DNA from 2 places in the Fervidobacterium islandicum genome. Region 2 is predicted to be linked to the other one. Evidence: riboswitches for the same ligand, from Rfam matches in the RefSeq annotation. Region 2 holds a riboswitch; the other holds the start of a gene.

The links. Region 2 has a riboswitch for thiamine pyrophosphate ahead of NA23_RS03540 (sulfide-dependent adenosine diphosphate thiazole synthase). Riboswitches for the same ligand answer to the same signal wherever they lie in the genome.
Region 1: another riboswitch for thiamine pyrophosphate. It lies ahead of NA23_RS01245 (thiamine ABC transporter substrate-binding protein); the one in region 2 lies ahead of NA23_RS03540 (sulfide-dependent adenosine diphosphate thiazole synthase).

What each region holds. Positions count from the first base shown of each region.
Region 1 is NZ_CP014334.2:266,853-270,664, reverse strand. Features, by position in the region: gene NA23_RS01255 (MFS transporter) at 1-818, opposite strand, end outside; gene NA23_RS01250 (polysaccharide deacetylase family protein) at 843-1,856, opposite strand; TPP riboswitch at 1,988-2,099, shown strand; gene NA23_RS01245 (thiamine ABC transporter substrate-binding protein) at 2,190-3,173, shown strand; gene NA23_RS01240 (ABC transporter substrate-binding protein) at 3,327-3,812, shown strand, end outside.
Region 2 is NZ_CP014334.2:751,752-755,563, forward strand. Features, by position in the region: gene NA23_RS03530 (DUF4438 domain-containing protein) at 78-962, opposite strand; gene NA23_RS03535 (nitroreductase family protein) at 1,017-1,535, opposite strand; TPP riboswitch at 1,786-1,898, shown strand; gene NA23_RS03540 (sulfide-dependent adenosine diphosphate thiazole synthase) at 2,002-2,820, shown strand; gene thiC (phosphomethylpyrimidine synthase ThiC) at 2,825-3,812, shown strand, end outside.

The DNA.
Region 1 (3,812 bases), 480 kb from region 2:
GACTGGAGGACAACAAAAGTAAGCAACACCCCTATATTAGCTCCGACGGTCAAAAAGCCCGCATTTTCGAGCCTTAGCCTTTCAAGCATCATCAATTTAGGAAAGCTTGCCAGAACGGATGTGTAAATCAGACCACCAAGGAACAAAATGATCCTGTATTCCAGCCTTAGTCTTCTCATAGCCTGCTTGTTCATAACAACTGCGGCGTTTTGAGAATGCTCAAGAAGCTTTTTGGATGGAGGAAATATAATAATGTCTTTCTGCTTTTTGTAATCTATGTAAATCAACACACTTGTCAGACTAGAAACGATCAATCCCATAGTGAATATCACAAGCGGAGCCTTAACGGTAAGGAACGGACCAAACGCCACACCGATTATATTCCCCGTACTCCATGATAATGTGAATCTGCCAGTTATCGAAGGCGGGTCTATATTCAACAAACGCTCGGATTTTGCTATGAGCCCTTCCACTTGAGGAAAGAACGCTCCGAAAAATACCCCCTGGAGAATCGCAAATAAAACAAGCCTTCCCGGTGAATCTGCAGTAAATCCGATTATAGAGACAAAAAACAGGTAGGCCGATAGTATAGATATCATCTTCTTGTATCCGACCTTCGTACCAAGATGCCCCAGTGTGATGCTTGCAACAGCATATGCAATGGACAAAAAGAAGTTGATCAAACCAATTCCCGTAAAACTTAACCCCAATTTTGCCGCTGCAGAGTTTATGTACGTACTGTAAAGATAAGCCTGAATAGATATTACAAACGAAAGTAAATGCAGTTTATGGAATATCTGTTCTTTGTGTCTTATCATACCTAGTTAAACGCTCCCTTCGTACTAAAAGAATTCATTTGGATCAACAAACATATATCCCTTTGATAGCGCATATGGGACGAGTTCTTTGAGGATTTTCAGCGCTCTTTTACCTCTGTTTCGTCCATCGTGGAGCAGAATTATCGTCCCAGGTCTGATTTGCGATTTAAAGAACGCTATGACCTCTTCATCGGGTTTTTCAAGCCAATCACCAGCAGCTGACCAATTCAATGTAACATAACCGTATTTTTTCGCTATCTCACCAACCCAGTCCCTGTAATAACCTTCGGGCATTCTGAGGAACCTTATCTTTATCTCAGGCACTATATCTCTAACGTTATTTTCCGTGCGCTGGAGGTCTTGTTCAAGTGTTTCTTTCATCTCATCTATAGTTGCTGTCTTTTCTAACTTATAGTAACTTCTGTGACAATACGTATGAGTGCCGATTTCGTGCCCTTCCTCGTACTGCCTTTTCACGATGTTAGGATAGCTTTTGACCGTATCTCCCGAGACGAAAAATATCGCCTTTATGTTGTTCTCCTTTAAATAATCAAGGATCTCACCTGTGTAATTTCCAGGGCCATCGTCAATTGTCAACAGTAATTTAGGCTCTTCTGATGGTAGTTTCATGTACAGTTTACCAAGTTCCCATTTTGAACTTGAAGCAAACTTTGTGGTCTGAATTGCAGTGGTTGGTTTATCATTCAAATTGCACAACACACCAAAATCGTATGAATCATTCACAACATCAGAAGTAGCCATTTCGGTTGTCGTTTCATCATCGGAAGCGTACGCAGTCGTTATAGTCGTTGACGACTCAATTACGGGCTTAAACAACTTCGAATCGCTATGAGCAGAAGCAACTGACTTTTCCAACAATATTCCAGATTTCTCTTCTCTTGCATCATTTAACTGAAGCATCTCTTTTTCGTTTTGCACACTTTTTGGCTTACAAGAAGTGAAATTTGAAAAGACGATAAAAAGTATAACGACAGTTGATAGGATAGCAATGCAAATCCGAAAGCTTTTATTCTTCATACATTCTTTCTCCCTTATATATCAGACTTCTTTTTCTCATCTTCATTAATTATAGCAAGAAAATAATCACATCGGGAATTAAGTTTCATTGACAGCGGCTTAAGCTCGTGTTACAATAAACTTGAAAACCACATTTCCTGGAGGGGAGCTCCTGAATGCGGGGCTGAGAGGGGAACGTCAAGTTCCCGACCCTTCGAACCTGATCCGGGTAATACCGGCGGAGGGACCAGGGCAATGATAAAAGACACTCATTTAATCATCCCTCCGCTTAGCGTAAAGCAAATAAGCGGAGGGGTTTTTTATTTTCAAAGTCTTCGTGGAGGAGGGATTAGCATGGCAAGGTTTACAAAACTGATGGTAGCGCTTTTACTTCTGACGACGGTTTTCATATTCTCTGCTGAACTTGTTATTTACACATCGGACAGCTTTGCTGGAGGAATTGCAAAAGTGGTCGTTCCAAAATTTGAAAGGATGTACAAATGCAAAGTCAAAGTTGTAAGCTTCGGTTCGATGGGTGATGTGTTGGCAAGGATGATAGCTGAAAAAGGTTCGCCAAAAGCCGATGTAGTCATTGGATTGAACCCTCAACAGCTTCAAAAGGCAATAAAAGAAGGTTTACTCGAGAAATACCGTGCTAATAACTCAAAGAACCTTGTTTACAAGGGTTTTGTGAATGATTACGGAACGGTTTACGACTATGGTGCTTTAGCGATGATTTACAACGTTGAGAAGATAAAGAACCCTCCAAAATCGTTTAAAGACCTCCTGAAACCAGAGTATAAAGGTAAATTTGTGCTCATCGATCCAAGGACATCGAGCACAGGTTTAACCTTCTTGATGTGGACCATCGCTGCTCTCGGTGAAGACGGGGCAATGGACTTCTGGAAAGAGGTAAAAAGCAACGTGCTCACGTTCACAAGTGGCTGGAGCGCAGCATTTAAGATGCTTGAGACCGGCGAAGCGGATATGATAGTCAGCTACGCGACGGACGGTGCTTACAGCATGTACAAGTATGGTTCAATAAAGTACATGCCTGTCATTTTCGAAGAAGGAGCTTACGTACTTGAAGAATACGCAGCAATCGTCAAAGGAGCTAAAAACTTAGCTCTTGCCCGTGCGTTCATAGAATTCATGCTCACACCGGACTTCCAAAAAGAAGTCCCGCTGAACCAGTGGATGCTCCCTGTTATCAATATCGAACTGCCAGACGTATTCAAATACGTACCGACTATAAAGAAGATATTGAAACTCGATCCAAAAATCAACGACAGATTAGACGAGATACTTAAGAAGTGGGAAAAAACTGTTATCGGATAACAAGCGTACGAACGAACCACAAAAGCCTCTGGAGGTATCATCCTCCAGAGTTTTTTTCGTTCAATGGGCTTATGCGAAGTCGAACGAAAAGAACTTTTACGGAGTCTAAAATGTAGAGGGTGATTAAGAGACACCGTATATGGAGGCGAGTGTATGATGCTAACAAAATTCGCTTTCAAAGTGTTGGTTTTTCTGATAATTACACTTTTAACATCTCTTGCTTTTTGTCAGTTTCTTAAGGTGGGCTTGTTGCTTGGTGAACCTTACGCTTTTTGGGTTTCTAACAAACTTTCCGGAATCGAATTCGACCTTTGGCATGCCATTGGTGACGAGTTGGGATTACAGGTCGAATTCTACGTCCTGCCATTTGCAGCGCTTGATAACGCAATCCTTCCAAAGCTAGGGTTGGATGTTGTCGCTGGTGGGATACATATGACCGAGGAGAGAAAAAAGACTTTCAAATTCACACAGCCGTACATAACCTCTGGACTTGCTATAGTTGTCAGAAGCGAGATAAAATGGGACGGAAATGTGGAAAAGATAACATTTGGGGTTAAGAAAGGTGCAACCGGAGAAAAGATCGTGCAAGAATGGATTAAGAGCGGAAAGAAGGTAAAGTACACGTCTTTCGTATCTAAT
Region 2 (3,812 bases):
TGACTCTCGGAATGGGAAATAAAAATCCCGCCCTCAATGGGCGGGAAGTTGAAGCAACTTACAAATCTAAAGAACTCTCAAATCTCAAGGTAATTTTTTATATTACTATTTTCGTCAATAACGGGAACAATTTTCCCTTCTTTGGAAGTCATTATTATCACCATACCTGGTCCATGACCGGTCTTAAAACAATCTGAATGGACTACGACACCTATCGAAAGTGCTCCGCCTTTGTAGCCTCCAGCTCCATAGCCATTATAGTGGTCTGATATAGCAACTAAATCCCCGATACGCACTTTGTCAAGACCATACTTTTTTATTTCCTCCTTATCGAGCGTATTCATATCGTAGTCGGTTGCTGCAGGATTACCTGCCCCTATACCAGAGCCTGTCAAATGCGCAGGAACTACAGCGGTAACTGGCACGTGGAGTTTTCCTTTCTTGAGCTTTATTGGAATTTTTTCAAACAGGCATGGGTCTATGTTCATAACCTTCACTTCTGGATAATCAAGAAGTTCCAAACCCTGCCCCCACGCTTTTATCTGTATCTTATCACCAATTGCTAACTTTTCCTTTTCAGGGAACCAAATAAGAATGTGATCTATACCTCCATGTTTTCCAATCACGTAGCCTTTCATGCCTTTTGCATCTCCGGATACTACCGTTGCTTCATTTCCTATGCATGCAAGAGCCATGCATGTGGGATTCAAATCTTTGTCTTTGTTCTTTGTGCTAACATCAGGTTCGATGTGATCACCGTGCATTTTGAAAGCGTTATCACCAAGCCCGAAGTTGTAAGTAATGCCTCCAACTCCCGGAAAGTAGAACGAATTACCATCACCATCGACAACAGGCATGCGAACCACAGGATGCGCTACTTCAACCAATATCGAAAGCTGGACAACCTGGTCTTTGTTGGTTTTAAGTATATCCGTTGTTTTCTCTTTTTTTAGTTCACCCATGTCTTCATCTCCCTTCCATCTGTAAGGCTCTTCGAAAAACGATCTATGCAATTTTTACCACTTGCTAATGTGGATTTTCTTTTCATCAACTTCTTCCAAAACGTGTGTGTCTTTTTGCTCGTCAGGATAACCGATACCTATCACGCACAAGACCCTATAACCTTCCGGAATGTGAAGTATTTCTTTAATCTTGGCTTCAACGGAAATACCATCTTGGAAACGTTCGTGTGCGTGACCCCAGCAACTGCCAAGTCCGTTTTCAACGCACAGAAGCTGTATGTATGTGGCCACGATAGAAGCATCTGAAAGCCAGGTAGAACTAGCTTCGTTTGCAGCAACAACGATACATGCAGGTGCTGTTTCAAGAAATGAAAACGCACCCTGCCTTGCTTTTTTAATTTCTTGGATCTTATCTCTATCACTCACAATAACCAGATCAACAGGTCTTGAGTTTCGGCCACTTGGAGCTAACAGGGAGTATTTTGCAATCTCTTTTAATAAATCGAAAGGCACGCTTTCCTGTTTAAATTTCCTTATACTTCTTCTTTTCAAAATCACTTCCCGAAGTTCCATTCTGTTCCCTCCCCTCAAAAAACAAATTGAAAGATTAGTTCGCTATTCAAACTTTCCAATATTTATTATACTACTTGTCTTAAGTTTTTGAACGATAAAAAGAAAGCTGTACACTATGTTGAAATGAGAAACTTTTCGTCAAATATCAAAGGGAACCGCTAAGCCTCAAATTTAAACGTTTTTTGGGATATTTTCCTAAACTTGACAAAACCGATTTCAAATGGTAAGCTCAAGTTAGACAGTTGAATACTATTAGCCCGAGGGGAGCTCCTGAATGCGGGGCTGAGAGGAAGGAGTCAATCCTTCGACCCTTCGAACCTGATCCGGGTAATACCGGCGGAGGGATTGGGCAAAAATGTGAGACAACTTGTATTACAAGCAGAAAATCAAATGTAGAAAGGTCCCTCCGAAGATGAAATTCGGAGGGACTTTTTTTTACACACTAAAAAAGGAGGTTGAACAACTTATGGGGAAAGATCTTACGATTTCAAAGCTCATTGTTGAGAACTTCTTCGAAAAGCTTTCAAACGCCTTGGAAGTTGATGTGGCAATTGCCGGATGTGGTCCTAGTGCTCTCACGCTTTCACTGGAGCTATCTAAGAAGGGCTACAAAGTTGCTATTTTTGAAGCAAAAAACGAGCCTGGTGGAGGTATTTGGGGCGGTGGAATGATGTTCAACGAAGTCGTGCTGGAATCTGAACTGGAAGGTTATCTTAAAGAACTCGGTATAAGGTTCAAAAAATTCGACGAGTTCATCGTTACCGATTCTGTTCATCTTGCTTCAGCCCTGCTCTACCATACAACGCTTGCAGGGACGATGATTTTCAACAACGTGTTTGTCGAGGACTTGGTGATGTACGATAGGAGAGTTTCTGGAGTCGTAATCAACTGGACACCAACTTTAAGGGAAAAGCTACACGTTGATCCAATAAGCATTGTCTCAAAGTTCACGGTCGATGGAACAGGTCACCCAGCCAATCTCGTGAAATTGCTATCAAAACGTGGGATAATTTCATCCATTGGTGGTTCCACCGAAGCTTCCTACAACTTCGGAATAGTCGGATACGAGTTTCCGATGGATGCAGAAAACGGCGAAAGATTTGTTGTTGAAAATACAAGGGAAATCTACCCCGGATTGTACATTGTCGGAATGGCGGCCGTGAGCGTTGGAGCAGGGCCAAGGATGGGACCGATATTCGGAGGAATGATAATGTCCGGTCTAAGGGCTGCCGAACTCATATCCAACGAACTAAGAAAGATGGGAGGGAGCGACGATGAGCGATAGGTTCATGACACAAATGCAGATGGCTCGGAACAATATAGTTTCTGAAGAGATGAGAATCTGCGCGTTGGGTGAAGGAGTACCTGTCGAAGTGATTATGGAAAAGCTGGCAAACGGTCAGGCTGTCATTCCAAAGAACAGATTGCACAACATCAGTAAACCGAAGGTTATCGGTTCTAATTTCTCAGTAAAGGTGAACGCGAACATAGGAACGTCTTTTGGGTACTCGTCTCTCAAGGAAGAACTGGAAAAGTTGAACGTTGCCCTTAGTGCCGGTGCTGATTCAGTTATGGTGCTATCAACTTGGGGTAATCTATCGGAGATGAGGAGAATCATCGTTGAGAACTCACCGGTACCCGTTGGCTCGGTTCCCATTTACGATTCGGCGGTCAAAGCATATGAGGAAGGAAAGAACGTCATCGATTTTTCAGAGAAAGATTTTATAGACATGGTTTATGCTCATGCCAAAGATGGCATAGATTTCATGACCATCCATGTTGGAATCACTAAGGATGTGTTAAAAAAGCTCAAAGACAGTAAGCGGATTCTAAAGATCGTGAGTCGAGGTGGGGCTATTATCGCAGGATGGATGATAAAGAACAATAGGGAGAATCCGTTCTATGAGCATTTCGATGAGATACTTGATATAGCTGCGGAATTCGACATCACGCTGAGCTTAGGCGACGGGATGAGACCAGGCGCTGTGGTTGATGCAACCGACCCTCAGCAGTTGGAAGAGCTCTTTGTCATGAGTCAACTTGTGGATAGGGCAAGGGAAAAAGGTGTCCAAGTGATGTTAGAAGGTCCTGGACATGTACCACTGAACGAGATAGAAACCAACGTGAAGTTGATGAAAAAGATAGGTAAGGGAGCTCCCATATTCTTACTTGGCCCACTTCCGACAGACCGAGGAGTGGGGCATGATCACATAGTGAGCGCAGTTGGAGCCGCCTTCGCTGCTTATCACGGCTGCGATTTCATCTGTTACGTAACTC